Regions from separate parts of the Brevibacillus nigriterrae genome, predicted to be linked through region 3. Evidence: riboswitches for the same ligand, from Rfam matches in the RefSeq annotation. Region 3 holds a riboswitch; each other region holds the start of a gene.

Region 1 (6,919 bases), on a different contig from region 3:
ACTCAGGGGCTGGTTATTGCGGCGAGCTATGAGGCGAAACAACGTGGTGTCTACACGACAATGTCCGTCTACGAAGCACTAAAGCTTTGCCCGGATGCGATAGTAGTACCGAGAAATCATCCGTTATACAGTAGCTATTCGAGTAAAATTATGTCTTTCCTCCGGTTGATTGGGGATACAGAAGTTGCTTCAATCGATGAGGCTTATGTCGATATCACGGCTCGCATCAATGAGGGCGAGACAGCATTGGCGATCGCCAGGTATATTCAACGGACATTATGGAATAAAATTCGTATACCCTGCTCCATCGGGATTGGGCCGAACCGAATCATTGCGAAAATGGCTTCTGAGGTCAAAAAACCGTATGGATATGTCGAGATGGGCATCAAGAAATTCTGTACGTTTTATTATCCGCAGCCCATCGACAAGTTGCATGGGTGCGGGAAGAAAACAGCCGAAAAACTGAACAAGATGGACATTCACACCATTGGTGATCTAGCAAAGGCTAATCTCCTACTAATGAAAAACCTGCTGGGTTCACGAGGGGAAATGCTTGTTCGTTCGGCCAATGGTATTTCTTCCAGTCGAATTAATACAGAACGGGAGAAGGGGGACAAGACAATCGGGAAGGAGTCTACCTTTCGGGAAGCGATTTCCGACCCCGATGCTCATTTGAAGTTGGCAGAAACATTGATTGAGCAACTGGTAAAGCGACTCAAAGCGAAATCACGAAAGGCGAAAACCATTTCGATTGTCTATAAGAAGGAGCGAAACGGCAGCTCATTTTCAAAAAGCTTCACATTGCCCAAGCCGACTGACTCAGCAGAAGAGATGAATGAAATCGTTCAAAAACTGTATACGGAGAACCTTTGGGAGATTCCTTTGTTCCTTTTTGGGGTTCGTTTATCCAATATTGAGGATGTTGTTTATGAACAACTCACTTTGGATGACTTTCATAAAATGCTATAGTGGCGGTTGCTTTCCTGTTTGAGTGGTGCAGAAGTAGTACATACTGCAATCAGGGGGTGCGGATATGTTCGTCCAAATCGCAAATAATCAGGAGAGTGGGTCCCAAGACATCTTTGTACTGGGTGAAAAGTTGCTTCGTGACCAAGAGGGAGTGTACCTACTCCCAGGTCGATTAATCTCAGGGTTGAAGGCAGAGGATTTACCATCGGGATTCCCATTTGGACTACTGGATCAGCTTCCTTCTGGCATTGGTTTTTATCGTGAAGATTCTGTGAAGGTCAGTCGAACCGGAATAAAACAAAGCTTGCACGTGCAGGTAACAACGACATATGTGCGTGCAGAGTGGGATGGTCTCTATTGTGTAGTGTCTACAATGGATACGAGACGTAGAGTGCTGGAAGATGCAGAAGAGTATGTTCTCGAGCAATTCTTGGTCAACGAACAAAAATGTGTACTTGCTTATTCGTTTCATTTTCCATGCGATAAGGAACAAGATCTGGAAGCAGTCATGGAGATGATCGCTGAGCGTGTAAGATGGGTTGAAGAGAAAGGAAATGAACAATTATTGTTTCGTACCTTTCATCCAAAAATACAATAGCACTTGGTAAATAGGCAGGTAGGTAGTGGGGGAGTACTTCAGAATCACTTTCCCACTGCCTTTTTTTGTTGAGGTCCCATGGCTAAAAAATGCTAGGTGGCGAAGACTATCTTTACTGAAAAATGATAAAATCCAGCCTAAGAGAAAGAAAGATGCTCCAATAGCCTGAGGTAGGTAAATATATCTATTGGAAATGCTAAATTTATCCAATTTTCACAAAGTAAAATCCTGATTAAAAATTTTTTATTATATCTAAACTAGATCATTGGAGAGATTTTCATGGGTTCGAAATTTAAGCTAAGAGAACGATGTCGAATAATATGCTAGGACGTAGAATGAAGCCAAGAGATCAGTCGACACGGCAACACTCGCTGAATCTCGATAAAGGCAAAGCTGATGAAAATCAGTGACGCAAAGCTAAAGGGGCTAAGGTGTTTAGGAGAAGCCTGACACTATGCCAGCCAGTTACCGAAAGATTACGGGTGTAGAATATATCTACTAGCAACCCCGCTTTCGGTATAGGCGGGGTTACTCTATGTCTAAAAGGAGGTGCACACCACATGCTGATCAATCTGTCGAACAATCAAATTCTGGCTAGTCAGATCGGACAAGCCTACACCTTCCTAGGAAGGTTGAAAGGGTTAATGTTCACGAAAGAATTGCCGACAGGTTGCGCTCTGCATATTCGACCCTGCCGATCGGTGCACACGTTTTTCATGAATTATTCCATTGATGTACTGTATCTGAATGCCGACTTGAAAATCGTTGCGATTGATGAGCAACTTCGTCCGGGAAAAGTTGGCCCAATCTATGCAGATGCAGTGTCTGTTATCGAACTTCCAGCAGGAGCAGCTCGTCAAACAGAAACTCAAATCGGACATTTCGTCCAACTACGACCATGAATGGATAAGGAGAGAAAGTCATGATGAACAAATTCAAAGGTTTGCTTGTAGAAGAACAAGGTCAAGGTATGACAGAGTACGGGCTAGTACTCGGCATTATTGCAGTGGCAGTAGTTGGAGCACTTGCAACGCTTCGTGGAGAAATTATCGAGATGTACAACAACGTAGTTACTCTAGTAACAAACCGTGAAGATGGTGGCGGAACACCGTAAACTCTAAAACGCAAAAAACTGCCAACGATCAACTTACTTCAATTCACCTAAAATCGACTACTTAAAGGAGAGTTTACTCATGATGAACAAATTCAAGGGCCTATTGGTAGAAGAACACGGACAAGGTATGACAGAATACGGACTCGTACTTGGAATTATCGCAGTGGCAGTTGTCGGAGCACTCGCAACGCTTCGTGGAGAAATTATGGAAATGTACAACAACGTAGTTACTTTGGTAACCAACCGTGAAGATGGTGGCGGAACACCGTAGTAAACCTCGATCAGAAAGCGAGTGATACCCATGCTTGCATCATTGCAACGTTTGTTCATGGACGAGCATGGACAAGGGATGACAGAGTACGGAATTGTGCTTGGTTTTCTCTCCATAGCGGCTTTGATTGCATTAGGCAGCTTGCGTACTGAAGTTGTCGAAATGTTCAGTAACATAACGAATGCACTAATCAGTCGTGATGGTGACGGCCCACAAGTATAGCAATTATTGATACCCTTCCATACAGAGGGCAAAAGATGGTGGCCTTGCGTGATGAACGTAGGGCCTCTCTTTTAACCAGGGGGTTCGGATAGGGGATCCAGGAGGAAATCAGCATGTTGCTTAACGGAGCACTCCTTTTGATTCTTTGTATCTGTTTTATCACCGACGTAGCGAATCGCAAAATTTATAATAAAGTCGTTTTTCCAGGCATTATTCTTGCACTTATCATTCATTTTTTCTCAGATGGATGGGCTGGACTGGGCTTTTCTGTCGGTGGATTTGCCATCGGATTACTACTCTTGCTCATTCCGTATTTATTAGGTGGTATGGGTGCAGGCGACGTAAAGCTGCTGGCATTAATCGGAGCATTCAAAGGGACTATATTTGTAGTTACTACGGCCATATACATGGCATTGCTCGGTGGACTCATCGCATTACTCATACTGATGGTGAAACGAGGGATCGGAAACAGTATTCGTTCCTTGATTATTAATTTCTGGTGTATCCGCAATGGTTGGATCTTGCCTTTTCGCACGGACAAAAGCGCTCTTGCGACAACTTATCCGTACGGTGTAGCTATTGTGGGAGGTGCCTTAATTACCTTGTATGCAAAGGGGATGGAGTACTTATGGTAAAGGATGAACAGGGGCAGTCCATGGTCGAAATGGCACTCCTTCTGCCAGTTATGCTTCTATTACTGGCCGGAATTTTTGACTTCGGCAGAGTGTTCTACTCCTATGTTCACCTGCAAATGGCTTCACAGGAGACAGTTCGTCTGGGTGGCCTGGGTAAACCAGATGCAGAAATCATTTCATTCGCCCGAAACTATGTTCATATTGGCGAGACCGATTTATTACAGGTTCAAGTGAGTCCTACACAAGAAACAAGAACGCCAGGGGGATATGTCACTGTCACTCTTGTGTATCCGGTGGAATTGATGACACCGGTTTTATCCAAGCTTTTTCCCTCACCTATCATTCTATCAGCCAATTCTACGATCAGGGTGGAGTGAGTAATCGATGATTTCATTTTTCAAAGGTCTCCTAAAACAGGAAGAAGGAAATGCGGTTCTTCTCATATCGCTGTCCATGGTGGCACTTCTGACAATGGTTGGGCTTGTCATCGATGGAGGCAATCTCATGTTAAACAGGGCAAAACTGCAAAAAACCGCCAATGCCGCTGTACTTTCAGGTGCACAGGAACTGACCAATACAGAATTAAAAGTAAATGAAGTAATACAAACCATTTTAAGAGAGCACGAAGAAGAAGATAGTTTGCAAGACATTGTAGTGAGTATGGAAGATAAAGTTTCCATTGATCTGGAAAAGCAGGTACCATTAACCTTCTCACGACTATTCGGGAGAGAGACCGCACCTGTTTCGGCACATGCAGCGGCTGAACTGGGAGTGATGGGTCGAGCCAAAGGGGCAGCTCCCTTGGGTATAGATGAATCAATCGAGTTGGAGTATTTCAAAGAGTATAAATTGAAGGTTGATCAGACGGATGTTGATCAAGGTTACTTCGGAGTCCTTGCCTTAGGTGGCACGGGTTCAGAAACCTATGAAGAAAATCTGCGTCACGGGTACCAAAATGAAATCAAAGTAGGCGACGTGCTGGATACACAAACAGGAAATATAGCAGGTAAGACAAGGACAGTGGTGCGTGAGCGTGTAAATGGGTGCTCGGAAAACCCTCGTGATGTAAATGATCGGGATTGTTCACGAGTGATTTTGATTCCTGTCTATGAGGCGTTGGGTGACCCGGACAAACAATTAAAAAGCGTTCGGGTAAAAGGCTTTGCTTATTTCTACATTACGGATCCGATGAGCGCAACGGATACGGCCATCACAGGAATGTTCATCAAACGTGCCGGAACAGGATTCACGAAACCAGACAGTGTTGCACACGGTGCATTTAGCATCAGACTAACAGAGTAGGTGGAAACTATGAGATCCAAAATTATCCTCTTTGTAGCATTAGTTATGGGTGGAATAACAACGTTCCTCTTCTTTCAATACATGAAGCAATACGATCAGGAAGCACTCATAAATGACAGTATGGTGGATGTCGTAGTGGCAGGGCAACCTATCAAGGAAAATGAAAAGCTGAGCAATGGTACGGTGAAGGTTGTCAAAGTACCAGAGAAAGGATTGCATCCAAATGCAATTCGTAGTTTGGGAGATATCAATGGAAAGTTCGCAACGGCTGATTTGGAGACGGGAGAGACACTCCTCAGCCATCATGTGAAAACACAGGCAGAAGAAAATTTGTTTGTCTCCAGAAAAGTAAAAGATGGCTTTCGGGCTGTTTCGGTCGGAGTCAACATCGTGCAATCCGTCTCCAACCTGATTGAGCCAGAAGACACCGTGGATGTCGTATTTAGTGAACATTACAAAGAAGGCAATGAAACCCGTGTAAGAACAGAACAGATTTTATCCAATGTACGTGTGCTGGCTATTGGACGCCGAATTGTAGAGACAACGGGTACAGAAGAGTATGTGGAATACAGTGCAGTAACGCTAGAGCTGCAGCCAAATGATGCAGTGAAACTGATCAATTCAGCAGAGCGAGGAAACATTCAATTGTCCCTCCATACTCGAGTAACGCCGTCTGTGAAGAGAGCGGTTCCTAAGGCGACACCTGCGACCAGTTCCACTCCGAGTCAACCAACCACCCGCAAATAGGGAAGGAGGGAATACCCATGACGAGCAATCAACAGGAAATAAACGATACTAAGAAAAGTAAAAGAGGTGAAATGATTGCTGTCTGCAGTGCCAAAGGTGGCGTTGGTAGAACGTTGCTCAGTGTCAATCTGGCGGTAGCACTCTGCAAGAAAAATATTCAAATCGGCGTAGTAGATGGTGATTTCCAATTCGGTGATGTCAGTTTAGCGATGGATTTACATTCTACTTTTACGATAAAAGATGTCGTGGAAGAAATTGATCGTCTCGATGAATTCAGTCTTGCCAGTTACCTCAGTACCCATGAAAGCGGGGTAAAGGTTCTTGCGGCTCCAGAACGACCGGAATATGCAGACCTGGTAACTGATCAAATGTTGCGGCAAGTGATGGATTTGCTTTTGTTGCAACATGATTATGTAGTCGTAGATACGGGTGTCGGCTTGCAGGAGCGGACACTGGGAATTATTGAAAAGGCGGATCAGATTCTGGTCGTTACCAATTTGGAGATGGCAACGTTGAAGAATACGAAGCTGATGCTCGAAACCCTCGATATGTTGGGACTGCGTGAGAAAGCCCGAATCATTATTAACCGTTCAACGATGGAAAGTGTCATTCAGGCGGCAGATGTACCCGATATTTTGGGGGAAGAAGAGCCGATCTTTATTCCCAATGATTTCACCATCGCCTCTCAATCGTTAAATATTGGAATCCCGTTTGTCATTAATCAAGCGAAAACCGAATTGGCCAAGTCCATTTACAAGTTGGCAGAACAGTTGTCCTCCCGCAGAGAAATTACCTTAATCAAGCCCAAATCCCCTTCCATCTTTTCCAAACTATTCAGCAAGAAACGGGTTAAGGAGGGAACCACATGAGTCTGCTCAATAAAATACAAGCCAAGCATCAAGAGAAACAAACAGACCCTAACCTGATAGAAAATGAGGACGATTTTGTTGATAGAGCGCCGAAGAAAGATTTAATCAGCACGTATAGGGAGTCCAAAAGACAGGAGACATCCCCCAAGCCCAAAGTCCGCTCGGCACCCAATGACAAGCATCAGGAACTGA
Region 2 (6,919 bases), on a different contig from region 3:
AAGACTCGCCAGCATGATAAATTACAGTAACACCCTTGTCAGTCTGATAGGTTCCCTCTTCCATCGATTGAATTGCCCTCGATGTTCCTTCCTGAATCTGTTGGATCAAAATCGCGATTTGACTGGCTGATTCATTGGACTGTTCTGCCAGCTTGCGAACCTCATCGGCAACAACGGCAAATCCTTTGCCATGCTCACCTGCTCTTGCCGCTTCGATTGCAGCATTCAGTGCAAGTAAGTTTGTCTGTGAAGTAATTTGTGAAATCACCTCAGTAATCTTTCCGATTTCTATCGACTGGGTACCCAGTTGTTTCAAAACGGTTGAAGTCAGATTGACACTCTCTCGAATCCGAACGATTTGCTCCACCGCCATTTTGATCGTTTCATCTCCAGCTTGTGCCTCGTTCAAGGTACTTCTCACCGTTTTGGATACATCAGCCGCTGATTCAGCAATTTTTTGAATACCTGCTGCCGCCTCTTCCATTCCTCGAGCACTGTCTTCACCCGCTTGAGCAGCAACCGTTGCTTCCTGCGCCAAGTTTTGAATAGTCCTGGCTACTACGTGGGAAGCAGCCGTTACTTGCTGTGTTCCATAGAGTAACTGTTCGGAAGACGTCGACACCTGCTCCGCACTCACCTGTACACTGCCAATTACCTGCCGTAGATTGGATGACATTACAGTAAACGACTTTGCTAAATCACCAATCTCATCCTGATTGGAAACAAGTATTTCGCCACCTCTTAGGTCACCGTTTGCAATCTGCTCTGCAGCATTTGATACCAAAGCGATCGGTTTGGAGATAATGGTACTGATAAAATAAGCAACACCCATTCCAAACGCCATTCCAGCAACACTGAGGACGATGATGATCAGGATTGCTGTTTCTACTTTTTTCGAAGTCTCTTGTCTTCCCAAGTCAAGACGTTCCTGCTGATACTGGAGCAACTGATTTGCTGTCGACGTAAAACGCTTTACAGTCTCAACCCCAGTGGTTCCCATTAATTCAGCAGTTTCCTCTGATTTATTCTGTTTTTTTAAGGCAATCATTTTTTCAGCTACTTCTATGTAATTGCCTTGTTCTTTATCCAAATCATCCAATAATTTCAAGGGTTGTTCATCTGACGTGATCCCACGCAATTGACTACTCACTTTTTTATATTCTTCCACTGCCTGATAGAAATCTTGCAGAGCGGGGTCTTGCCCCACAACCAAAAACCCGCGAACGGACCGAACTTCTTTGGAGATCAATAGCTCCATATCTTTAATCATCATCAACTTTTGCACACGGTCATTAATTAGTGAGGAATAGGTCGTATCCACATGTTTCATCTGGTAGTAGCCTAATCCAGAGATGACACCCAGGATCAACAAAATGACAGTGAATCCAGAAAACAACTTTTTGTGAATAGTAAATTTCACAAATAATCCCCTTTCAAAAACAATATTAACAATTTGTATATCCCCATACTAAAGAAGTAAATGTTTCCAAAATATGATAGATATCACTGACTGAAAGTTTTTATCGATAAAAAAAAGTATATGCTCTCCATTACAAAATGTTTGATCATGGGGTCCATCTTGTTTCTCAGGTTTATTACCCATAAACTGTACTAGGATTGTCACTATTCTGTGATATAATGCCTGTACAATGCACTTTTTTCCTTAAAGGGGCCTTTATCAAATGTCGAATCACATTTATTCTCCTTATATCAATTTTGCTCGGGATGAATGGGAGCGCTTACGTAAAGCCACTCCGTTGTCCTTGTCTGAAAATGACCTGTCCAAGCTTCAAGGAATCAACGAACATCTTTCCTTGAAAGAGATTACAGAAATCTATCTCCCCCTCTCCCGTCTGCTCAATTTGTATGTGGGAGCGACCCAGCAGCTTCACGGGGCAACCAATCAATTCTTGGGAAATAAGACGGAAAAAGTTCCTTATATCATTGGAATTGCTGGCAGTGTAGCAGTAGGCAAAAGCACAACCGCCCGAATCCTGCAAGCATTGCTTTCCCATTGGCCAAACCATCCGAAGGTAGCTCTTGTGACCACTGATGGATTTCTGTATCCAAACCGGATTCTGGAGCAAAGAGGGCTGATGAAGCGGAAAGGATTTCCTGAAAGCTACGATATTCGCCGCCTCATTCAATGTATTGCGGACATTAAATCGGGGCGCTCACGGGTAGAAGCACCTGTCTACTCTCATTTGGCATACGACATACTTCCTGACGAAAAGCTGGTAATTGAGAAACCAGATATTGTGATCGTAGAAGGGTTGAATGTATTGCAAACGGATTCTGGCAACAAATCCAGTCAGATTCCACAGGTGTTCGTATCCGACTTCTTTGATTTCTCCATTTATGTGGATGCTGATGAAATGGACATCTCCCGCTGGTATGTAGAGCGGTTCAAGATCTTGCGTCATACTGCCTTCGCCAATCCCCAATCGTACTTCCATCGTTATTCAACATTAACAAATGAGGAAGCCTCTCAAGTGGCGGAAGGAATATGGCGTGAGATCAATGCGGTTAATCTGGTAGAGAATATCCTTCCTACACGTACCCGGGCTGATCTGATTCTGGAAAAAGGGGCCAATCATCTGATTTCCGCTATTCACTTGCGTAAAACGTAAAAATTCCTTTCGTATTACACAAAAATCCCTTGGGTTGACCCAAGGGATTTTTTCGTATGACGATATCGAATTCTTGTTTAGTATCTGAATTTCGCAACAACCATGTTCAACTGTTCTGCCATTTTGGCTAAAGCAGTTGCCGATGCTGAGATTTCTTCCATGGAAGCCAGTTGTTCTTGTCCCGCGGCAGAAACTTCCTCCGTACTTGCAGCCATTTGCTCAGATGCTGCAGAGCACTCCATCATCAGGGTTGCTACACTCTGCACTGATTCTTGAATTTTGCCGAAGTTTTCTCCTGATTGCTCAACCAGATTGATTCCTGTATTCACTTCGTTCAGACTCTTTTCCATCGAACGGACTGCATCATCAGTTAGATGCTGAATGGAAGCGATGATCTTGCCGATTTGCTCGGTTGATCGAGAGGATTGTTCGGCCAGCTTGCGCACTTCATCGGCTACCACCGCAAATCCTCTGCCATGTTCGCCCGCTCGCGCCGCTTCAATCGCTGCGTTCAGTGCAAGCAGGTTGGTCTGGGCAGCAATACCATTAATAACTTGCACAATTTGACCAATTTCTGTCGATTGTTCGCCCATGCCTTTTACCGATTTCGCCAGATCATTTACGGTTGTGCTGATTGCATTCATTTGTTTAATTGCCTGATGGATGCTTTCGTTGCCTTCTTTAGCAACCTTCAATGCATCATTCGAAGCCACTGTTACCTCATTGGTGCTCGCAGAAATTTCCTCGATGCCACTAGACATCTCCATCATGGAGCTGGTGATTTGTTCGGTTGCCTTACTGGTCTGCAAACTGCTTGCCATTAATTCTTCTGCTGAAGCTGCTACCTGCTCTGCATTTCCTCCTACTTGTCGCAAGAGAACCTGCAGATTCAGTTTCATCTGATTAAAGGCTTGACCCAAATCACCGATCTCATCTTTGCTTTTTACGGAGATGTCTTCAATGGTAAGGTTGCCAGATGCGATTTCCTGTGCTGCTTGTGACATCCGGGTTACCGGCACACTGATGGCACGATTCATGACAAAGGCAATGCCAAGCCCCAAGAGGATCGCGGTCACACTTACCGTAATCAATAGGGTTTTACTGAAGCTAACGTCTTCGTTTGTTTCTTGGAGAGTCTGATCGAGCAGTTCCTGTTGGTACGAGATGAACTCGTCAGCCTTGGCAGCGAATCGATTCCCCAAGTCAGTTCCTGTTGTTGCTATCAGGTTGCTGTACTCCTTGTTTTTTCCTGCCTTTTTCAATGCCAGTAGTTCCGTAGAAAATGCAGCATACTCATCGCTTATTTGCGTCAAATCCGCAAATAATTGCCTTCCTTTCGGGAGGGTAAGCATTGGATCAAGCTCTTTGGACAAATTATCAAACCGCTTCTTGGCTTCATTAAACTGCTCCAACTGTTTCGGATTATCAGAAAGCAGGTAACCTCGAATGCTTTTGAACTCTTCTCTCAGCTCGGAAACCATGTCTTTGACGAGAATTACCTTTTTTACACGGTCATCCAATAAAAATTTATACGTGGTATCCAGGTTTGAAATCTGATAGAAACTTATTGCACTGATGAAAGAAGCTAACAGAAGAACAATGATAAAGCCTGCATACAACTTTTTTCCAACCGATAATTTCATAAATCCTTCCTCCCAGTAATAGTGCTGTCATGAGTACCTTGAAGAATAGCTTTTCATTACAGGAATAGATTACATTGGTATGTAACGCTATTCGGTAGCCCGGCTATCACTTGGTTGAGCCAAAGACCCGTGGCTTTGCGTCCTCCTCTTTCGACAGAGTTTGCGTTTTCGTAGCATGTTAATTTTTAATTATTATTACCTTGCTATAAGTATAAATACCTATTCCCTATTGAACCACATTTCAAACAATTTTGTTACATATTTTTGAATTTTTTGTCGAACGATAAGAAAATTTCTGCTATTAAGTAAATCTTGATAAGAAAAAAAGGAGGCATTGGCCCCCTTTTTTTCTTTCGGTCGATAAAAATTTTTTGTCATATTTTGTTAAGATGGTAAACTAGAGATATATTCCAGACATAGGAGATTCATGATGACGATTCTCTCTCAGCTTTCCTCTCAAACAGGCGATCAAACAGAGGCATCCAATCGGCATGTTGCCGCTCACTGTGTAGAACAGCCAGACCTGCTTTTGGTGCTTGGCGAAGGGCTAACTAGCAGTGACCAAGCCCTTGTTGGGGACTGTGCAGAGGTTTTTACCAAGGTAGCAGAACAAAAGCCCAAGCTGATTGCCAGCTTTGCTGACCAGTTAATTGGGCTGTTCAACCACAAATCAACTCGTGTGCGGTGGGAGGCTATGCATGCCATATCCCTGATCGCACCACTTGTTCCAGAACAGATTGCCCCTGTCCTGTCAAAGTTGTCTGATATGATTCAAGGAGACAAAAGTACGATTGTACGAGATTATGCCATTGATTGTTTGGGCAACTATGCCAAGGCAAGCGTATATACTGCACAAGAAGTTTACCCCATTCTCAAAAGTGTACTTCCCTTATGGAACGAAAAACATCTGGCACGTGTGCTTGTCAATCTGTGTCATGTTGTCAAGAGTTGCCCTTCGCTCGGATTAGAAATCCTCCCTTTTGCCCAGGATTACTCCGAGCATAACAAAAGTTCTGTAAAAAAAGCGGCAAAACGATTGGTGAAAGGAGCTTTACTGTGAGAATTTCGAATGGGAATGTGAATACGGTTAGCCGTACTTATTCTACTTCTAGTCCTACACCAGAGAAAAGCAAATCAGTACAATCCAGTAATTCAGGTGAATTGGCTGCCATCTATGAAAAAAGCAGTTATACAGACAGTACAAACGAAAACCTCAGCACCTATTCGGCTCCAAGGATGGCTCTTGCTTCTTCGGAGGAACCACCCCCTGTAAATCCAGTTTACGAGAATTGGTTGCAATCACTTCCTCAAAGCCAGAATCAGTACATTGAATCGGTATTTAGACGCCTCGATGAGGATCGAAATGGGTTCAATAATGATGAGGTGCCAGAATTATTAAATCAGCATATGGAGTGGCTGCAAAGCAGCTTGGATGATTTGGCTACACGACTTGAACAGGCAGAGAAAGACCTATTAATTACATCGGATGAAGCTGCCGAACTATGGCTTGACGGAGAAAATTTAATCAATCAACTGGATGTAGAAATATGGTCTGACGTCGAGGATCTGATTATCGCCAATCGGATCTTAACCATTGATGCACGCACGACATACACGGATTGGGATAAGCAGTTATCCTACACGGGCAGCAATTACCTGCAAAATATGGAATCTGCGATCAAAAACGAATCCGGCTTTATTTCGAAAGACAAACTTGACCAATACCTAGTGGAATTGAACAAATGGGTAACTGCTCGATCCGATGAGTTAGCCTCTGCTCTTTCAGATGCACCCACGGGAATCAAGACGACATTACTCGAAAACGCTCAAGCCAAATTAAATACGCTGAGACAAGGCTATTCCAACTTAATCTACCAGCAGGTCAACAATCATAACTACCCGCCAAAACCACCATCTGCCGATTCGCTCTTTACCGCCGGGAAACAAAAGTTTGAATTTATGGTAGGAAATCATAAGGCAAGTCTCACCGTGCGCTTATCCAACGGTCAATCCAGTTCATCCAGTTTTTATGTAATTGATGCAATGGGCAATAAAAAGAAGGTAAATATCACTTTTGACAACGCAGATTTGCAGCGGGAATTTGATAAACGATATAAAGAAAGTACTTTTGGCAAAGGAGACAAGGCGCTTTCTCTTGAAAAACTGAACAGCATTTTAGGTTCTATCAAGGACAGTTTGCTAAAAATTTCAGATACAGATATGGAGCGATTAAAGTCTAAACTTTACGGCAAAACTGAATCAACTGCTTTGGATAACAAATTCACTATCTTCCTTGCAAAGCTGAAATTGGCAGTAATTTAGTGAATCTGGACAAACTAACAACAAACACCTCCCTTTTTCGTTTCTCAGACGATTGAAGTGGAGGTGTTTTTTATTCATTACTCAGTTGGTAATTTGTAGTCCGTGCTACAGAAAGTAAAAAGAAACTATGGTACTTTTAATTGGCGGGTTTTCCCTAAAAAACTATTTCAAGGAGAGGGTTTCATCGTGAAGTTACACGCATTAAAGCGATTGATGTCTTTCGTTTTTTGCTTCACACTCGTTGTCAGTCTTGCAACATTCGGCAATCCAGCAACTACATCCGCAGATACGATCTCAACTATAGGCATAGATGAATTCACATTT
Region 3 (6,919 bases):
ATCTTTTGCAGATCTTTTACTCGCTGTGTCCGAACAGATGCTGATTGCTTGCCAAATGAATTGTGTAACGGATTAACACTCATAACCTACCCCTCCACATGATTGCCACCGTTTACTGAACCTTAAACTTGCTGACTTCTTCTTGCAGGCGATTTGCCATGAGTGCAAGTGATTCCGAATTTCCTACCATACGGTCAACGGCTACAGATTGTTCGTGTGCTGATGCAGATACTTCCTGTGAAGATGCCGCCGTCTCCTGAATAATCGATGCGATCATCTCAGTAGCACCAACAATTCCTTCCATCATTGATGCAACCTGATCAAATACTTGTTGCATTTCCTTCACGCTGATTTCTGTTCTTTCAACTTGTTGAACGATTGTGGAAAGTGCGTCTCCACCTTGCTTGATAATCCCCACTTGCTGCTCAACTGCTTCCAGATTGCTTTCCATCGTCCGAACGGTTACAGATGTCTCTGCCTGGATATCCTTAATCAATTCAGTAATCTGCTGTGCAGCCTGCGAAGATTGCTCTGCCAGTTTTCGCACCTCATCGGCTACAACGGCAAATCCTTTTCCTTGCTCTCCTGCTCTTGCCGCTTCAATGGCAGCATTCAATGCGAGCAAGTTCGTTTGATTGGAAATATTGGTGATTACGGTAATAATACCGCCAATTTCATCGGAACGTTTACCCAACTTCTGAATGGAGTCCGTAGCAAAGCGAACCGTATTCGTTACCGCACTCAGATGATGAATGGCTTTATTGATCGCTTCTTCCCCACGACGTGCTTCCTCGGAAGAACTTACTGCAATCTCAACGGTTATCTGTGCTCGCTCGTCTCCGTTAGTTACCTCTTTCTTCGCATTCTCTACCAGTCCGAGGACCGTACCTGCCTGATCTGCTTGCTGTGTGGTACCACTTGCTACCTGATGAATGGCAGAAGCAATTTGTTCGGCAGATTCCCCTGTCTGATTAGCACCTGAACGCAATGCCTGGCTGCTCTCATTAAGGTGCGACGAGGTATCTTTTACTTCGGTAACCAGCGTTCGTAAATTGGTTACCATCTTATTGAAGTTGGCAGCCAATTCACCAATCTCATCCTTGCTCTTCACATCAAGTGTACTAACGGTAAAATCACCATTCGCAACAAGATTGACTTGGGAAATTACTCGTTTAATCGGGCTAATGGTTGCTCGTACAATCAGGAAAGTAACAATAGCAGCCACAAATGGCAGAATGCTGCCAATGATAACTGTATTCTTGATCATTTCCCAAGTCCGATCATTCAGAATGTTAGCATCAAAATCAATCGCATTCAGTGCAATAATCTCTTTGCTTTCATCATGGTCCTTGTAAATTGGCGCATATCCTGTAAAGCGTTCTACTCCATTGAATGTATACACTTCAGAGAATTCCGGGTGTTTCATACTTTTGACCATATCTATGGCAGCCTGATCGATGAAATATGCGTCTCCTGCCTTGATCCCTTGCTCTTGTGAGGACTTGTCCGCAGCCAAAACCTTGCCGTCGAGCGAAAGGATATACTGGTTTTTGAAAATTGGTTTCTTGGAGATGGTCCAGCTAATCTCACCTTCAACCTTTTCACGAACAGAATTGTCGCCACTAGCAAGCTTTTCGATATCAGAAGGCGTCAAAATACCAGTAGTAATATTTGCGCAGCCGTACAATTCAATACCTGCAGCTTTTCGTACTTGCTCGTAACTGGTAAAGTAGCTTACCACCGAGACAAGCCCAATACTTACCAGAACAATTGATAAAACGATAATTGCTATTTTTCCGGTAATGCCAATTCTCATCACGAACCCCCATTTATCTACTAGTTTGTTTGACTTCCTATGTGCTCACAATCTGATTACGTCCATTTTGTTTTGCTTCATATAACCGTTTATCAGCGATTGCGATCAAACTTTTGAGTGAAGTTTCTTGATCGGGAATTACACTGGCTACTCCACCACTGATCGTTACGAATGAACTGATCTGTGATTGGCTATGAGGAATAGCTGCCGCTTCTATTAAACTGCAAATCATGATGGCAATCTTCGCAGCACCTCGCAAATCAGTATCTGGCAGCACTACTATGAATTCTTCTCCACCGTATCGAGCAGCAAAGTCACCAGGTCTGCGCAAGGTTTTATCGATGATATTAGCTACCTGTTTGAGGCACTCATCACCTTTTTGGTGTCCATAGGTGTCATTGTATTCCTTGAAATAGTCGATATCGATTAGTATGACTGACAGTGGGGCCTGATTTCGAATGGAACGATACCACTCTTTTTGATAATTCTCATCAAAGTATCTCCGATTCGGGATTCCCGTCAGCCCATCGATGGACGAGAGTTCCTGCAGGCTTTGGTTTGCTGCCGCAAGCTCCTGCTCTACTTTGATTCTTTCTTCGATGTCCTGTTTGAGCATCGCTTCCTGTCTATTGCGATTAATGGCACCTCCAATGCTGGCAGCAGCGGCAATTAGACCAGCTTCTTCATTTTTGCTCCAAATCCGCTCTTTTTTACAATCATCAAAGCCGATAAATCCCCAGAATTGGCCTCGGACAAAAATTGGCACTACCAGAATGGAGAGGATGTTTTGTGATATGAGCAAATCTTTTTCATTACCAGGCAATTCCTTAACCAATCCAACAATCGGGCGTCCCGCTGACAGTTGTTCATACCAGCGTGAGATGCCCATTTTGTGATAAGAAATATTTTGCAGGGAGGAATTACCCATTTGTGGCTGTATCGAATCTCTAACCCACTCGAAGCGCTGACTAACCAGTATATCACCAGATGAGGGTTCCAGATGATTTTCAAACACATAAACCCTGTCAACGCTTGCATTATAACCCAGAATGGAGAGAACTCTTTGTATCGTTTCTGTAAAATCTTCTGTCATCGTCAACAGATTAATTGATGCTTCAGCGACACCTTGCAGCAACCGCCCGCTTTCACGTAATTCCTTTTCCATCCTCTTACGCTCGCGAATGTCCCGAATAACACTGGCAATCCCGACAACCGCTCCAAAACTGTCACGTATGGGAGAGATGGTAACACTCACATCAATCAAACTGCCATCTTTGTTCAGTCGAACCGTTTCAACATCTGTCAGTCTTTCACCCGCAATTACTTTCGTCCGTATTTCCTCGAACTCATAATCCAAATGTTGCGGGATAATAGGGGTATGCATCCCCTTGAGTTCCTCACGCTTCCAGCCAAAAATAGACTCATAGGCAGTATTGACTAACAGAACTTTTCCTTCCATATCGAGCACTTGAATGGCATCTGTCGTATTACTTATGAAGGACTCCAGTTGTTCCTTCACCTCAAGAATCTGTTTTTCGACCCGCAGGCGATCAGAAATATCTTTGAATACACATACTGCTCCAATCACGGAATCGTTTTCAAGGATCGGTGTAACTACGTATTCTACCGGAATTGTAGTACGGTCTTTTCGCCAGAAGACATCTTGTCCACGGGTTTGCGGAATGTTTCTCTGGGATGCCTGGTAGAGCGGACATTGCTCCATTTTACTGGGGGTACCAATCAAGTGGCATTGGCATATTTTTGTGTATACATTTTGTCCTAACAACTCATCTTGTTCGAATCCAAGAATCTGCAGGGCAGCCGAATTGATAAACGTAACATTCCCATTCGGGTCAAGACCAAATATTCCCTCCCCCGCAGCCTGAAGGATGAGTTGGGTTTGATAATTTAGTCGTTTGATTTCTGCTTCGGCCCGAAGTACATTTGATTGCGCTTGCTCAATGGTGATGTCTACCTGATATGATTTTTCCTTATATTGCAGGATCGTTTTGACATACTCTTCACTAAATGATTCTTCCTCTGGTACAGAAGGGAGATCCGTAATATCCTTGCCACAATGGGGGCAGTCCCAGTGACTATCTCCATCAATACTGGAAATGGATGTCTTAAAACAGAAGCAGCACATCTTCTTAATCATCATGTAGACTCCCCCTACTTCACAATAATTACTGGAATCTGGGATTGATTCGCAATCCCCAAACTGACACTGCCCAGCGAGAGAGAAGAGTAGTTTGATAGACTACGGCAGCCGAGGAGGATCGCATCCATTTCATGTTGGGTAGCATAGTCCAGGATGGTTTGTGTGACAGGACCTTCGATGATTTGTGAGCATATTTGTGCATCCATCTCCGCAAGGTAGTCTGTGACTTTTTTCACAAGTTCCTCTGCTTGACGGTAAAGCTCCTGCTTAATTTCCGGGTATGTCTGAACCAATGCGGAGTAATTGGGGATTACATGAACAATATGAAGGTCTTTGGTAACGCATGGGAAATAACGTTCAATAAAATCATGGTATTTGTGTACAAACTCCAGGCCATCGACTGCGATCATTATTTTCATAGTTTTCACCATTCCGTTACGAGAAGAATCAAACCAAATAATCATCAAAAATAGCATACTGGCTAACAAGAAAAGACCAGTTGTTATGAACTGGCCGGTTGCACTACTAGCTCCCTATCACCCAAGTGCCCAGTTTACAGGTGACAGCTCATTGCTTCCATGAACTATTACTGATTGATATGGTAATTGTTACTATAAAGGTAACATTTTTTTTCATAAATTACAGTAGTTTTGTCAAAAATCAAAGAAAAAAGTCGCTTTTTTTCTTGCGACTTTACTTACCCTTCAGCCAGCTTCTCCAAAAACAGTTCATTCCAGTTGCGCCCCGCTTCCTTCCACGCAACAACAGGTGAATCATCTATCATTTTTCCCTGATTAAACAGGAGGACACGGTCAGCAACATCAACGACATCGTGCAAAACATGAGATGAGAAAATTACGGTTTTGCCCATCTCCTTATACTCATGCAAAATCTTTTTCCACAAATCAATCCAATACGGGTCAAGTCCATTACCCGGTTCATCCAGTAAGAGAATATCAGGATCGCCAAGCATCGCCTGGGCTAACAGCAGTCTTTGTTGCATTCCCTTTGAAAAAGTAGCAACTTGCTTCTCTGCTGCAGTATCCAATCCTACTTTCGCCAGTTTGCTGAGTACTTCTTGCTTCGTGCACTGTTTCATTTTTGCGATAAACAACAGGAACTCATACGCTGTGATTTTGCTTGGAAACTCCAGTCTGTCCGGCATGTAACTGATTTTTGTTCCAGTTGCCAGATGGATGGAGCCACTTGAGGGAGTCAGTACGCCTGCGATTAACTGAAGCAAGGTACTTTTGCCAGCACCATTGCCTCCGCACAAGGACGCACATTCGCCTGCGGTAAAGTAAATCGTAAGCGGCTCCAGGGCAGTATGATTCTGATACGTTTTGGAGATGCCAATCCCTTCCCAAATCTTAGCCACGTCCCTCTCTCCTTTCCAGATATCGTCTGCCAATGACCAGTGGAATCCCGACCCAAACCAGCAAAATCCCTGCGAACACAGCTAGAAGAGAAAAACCATTCTTCATCACCGATGACAAGGTATAGAACAATGGCCCGTAGACTCCACCATCTCCGATCGCCATAACGAAAATAACACGCAGTAAATCGGCCGGATTCAGAGCGATCATCGCAATGGCAAAGCTTTTCATCATCGTAAAAGGTAGAAAAGGCAGGATGACTACCATCAGCATCCCGTAAACCAAGACAGAGAAAAACCATATCACCAGACTGCTGAAAATGGCCTGAATTCTACTGGAAACGATGCTGCCGAGCAAACAGCCAATCGCCATGTAAATGTAAGCGAGCGCCAAATTGACCAGCAAAAATAAAAGAAACAGAGATAAATCTGCCTCTCCGATAAAGAGAGAAAACAATAGTCCTCCAACTCCATAACCCAGAAATATGGCAATGGAAAGGGACAGTGAGAGTCCGAGGAACTTGCCCCATAGATAGGTTCTGACAGACAACGGAATAGATCTGAGCAACGTGAACATTCCGTCTGTATGATCTCCGGCTACAGAAACAGAGCCTAACAGCAGGGAAAGTATCGGGATAATGTAGATAGACAGATTTAAGAGCGAGGAAATTTCCCGGCTAAAGCCCTCGTGTCCGCCGCCACCGTAAGTGTACACGGAGACATAGAGAAGTAGTCCGGAGAGAACAGCAAACAAGGCGGAAAACCCGGCAATCCATCTATTTTTCCTGGCAAGGTTTAGTTCATAGAAAATAAAATCTTTCATTTGTCCTGATGCCAATCATGTGAAGATAACCCTGCTGCATCGAGAATTTGCCCTTTTCCATGCTCCTTGACAAAGGCCTCTGCTGCTTCTTTTGTCTTGAAGGAGTGAACACCGTATCCCATCGGCGTTGCTTCTTCTGCCAGGACGACAAAGGTTGCCTTCTCTTTTTCAATCCACTCATTTGTATTGCGGTCCTGTACATAGATGCCTGCTCCTGCAAGCTGATCTTTATGTGCGGCCTCATATTTGGTCTCACAGCCGATATCATCAAATTTCTTGACCTGCCCATCTGCCATAGCAATCTGCGCAGCATAGCCATTATTCATTACTGCCATATGGCATTCTTCACATGTATCTACGGCTTCATTAACTGCTTGTGGCTGCGGTTTTGCTTGCCCTCCACATCCAGCAAGCAGAAAAAAGCAGGCCGCCATAACTGTTGCCCAAATGGTAATCTCTCTTTTTCTCATCTATCTTTTCCCTCCTATGGTCTCGAATAAGTAGCACTCTTATAGATGAAAGAAATACTTCCAGCTACCAGTACGGAGCAAATGAAAATAAACACGGGAAACATGAAGCCAGCCCCAGTTTCTCGCAGGTCTTGCTGTTTGATGGTTGGCGGCTTTATCAAGGGATAGGCATCGATGACCGTATCATCTGATTGAGCCACGGTATCCAGGAAAGATTGGGCAGGGCTGGCAAACATGATTTGCAGGGCTGGTGCTTTTTCAATCCAGTGAAAAA

What was found. A riboswitch is a leader RNA that binds a small molecule or an ion and turns the genes downstream of it on or off. The one in region 3 is predicted to bind cyclic di-GMP.
Region 1: another riboswitch for cyclic di-GMP. It lies ahead of ACPW7N_RS08165 (DUF192 domain-containing protein); the one in region 3 lies ahead of ACPW7N_RS07260 (universal stress protein).
Region 2: another riboswitch for cyclic di-GMP. It lies ahead of ACPW7N_RS10655 (methyl-accepting chemotaxis protein); the one in region 3 lies ahead of ACPW7N_RS07260 (universal stress protein).

The regions. Positions count from the first base shown of each region.
Region 1 is NZ_JBNCMT010000008.1:95,912-102,830, reverse strand. Features, by position in the region: gene ACPW7N_RS08175 (Y-family DNA polymerase) at 1-969, shown strand, start outside; gene ACPW7N_RS08170 (hypothetical protein) at 1,034-1,567, shown strand; cyclic di-GMP riboswitch class I at 1,944-2,040, shown strand; gene ACPW7N_RS08165 (DUF192 domain-containing protein) at 2,128-2,469, shown strand; gene ACPW7N_RS08160 (Flp family type IVb pilin) at 2,490-2,681, shown strand; gene ACPW7N_RS08155 (Flp family type IVb pilin) at 2,761-2,952, shown strand; gene ACPW7N_RS08150 (Flp family type IVb pilin) at 2,983-3,174, shown strand; gene ACPW7N_RS08145 (A24 family peptidase) at 3,288-3,809, shown strand; gene ACPW7N_RS08140 (TadE/TadG family type IV pilus assembly protein) at 3,803-4,186, shown strand; gene ACPW7N_RS08135 (Tad domain-containing protein) at 4,194-5,111, shown strand; gene cpaB (Flp pilus assembly protein CpaB) at 5,121-5,858, shown strand; gene ACPW7N_RS08125 (CpaE/TadZ family protein) at 5,876-6,727, shown strand; gene ACPW7N_RS08120 (TadA family conjugal transfer-associated ATPase) at 6,724-6,919, shown strand, end outside.
Region 2 is NZ_JBNCMT010000011.1:123,605-130,523, forward strand. Features, by position in the region: gene ACPW7N_RS10645 (methyl-accepting chemotaxis protein) at 1-1,420, opposite strand, end outside; gene coaA (type I pantothenate kinase) at 1,683-2,630, shown strand; gene ACPW7N_RS10655 (methyl-accepting chemotaxis protein) at 2,708-4,273, opposite strand; cyclic di-GMP riboswitch class I at 4,364-4,448, opposite strand; gene ACPW7N_RS10660 (hypothetical protein) at 4,704-5,333, shown strand; gene ACPW7N_RS10665 (hypothetical protein) at 5,330-6,595, shown strand; gene ACPW7N_RS10670 (hypothetical protein) at 6,782-6,919, shown strand, end outside.
Region 3 is NZ_JBNCMT010000007.1:94,842-101,760, reverse strand. Features, by position in the region: gene ACPW7N_RS07275 (STAS domain-containing protein) at 1-83, opposite strand, end outside; gene ACPW7N_RS07270 (methyl-accepting chemotaxis protein) at 113-1,816, opposite strand; gene ACPW7N_RS07265 (sensor domain-containing diguanylate cyclase) at 1,854-3,977, opposite strand; gene ACPW7N_RS07260 (universal stress protein) at 3,989-4,396, opposite strand; cyclic di-GMP riboswitch class II at 4,480-4,564, opposite strand; gene ACPW7N_RS07255 (ABC transporter ATP-binding protein) at 4,675-5,355, opposite strand; gene ACPW7N_RS07250 (ABC transporter permease) at 5,348-6,175, opposite strand; gene ACPW7N_RS07245 (nitrous oxide reductase accessory protein NosL) at 6,172-6,645, opposite strand; gene ACPW7N_RS07240 (NosD domain-containing protein) at 6,660-6,919, opposite strand, start outside.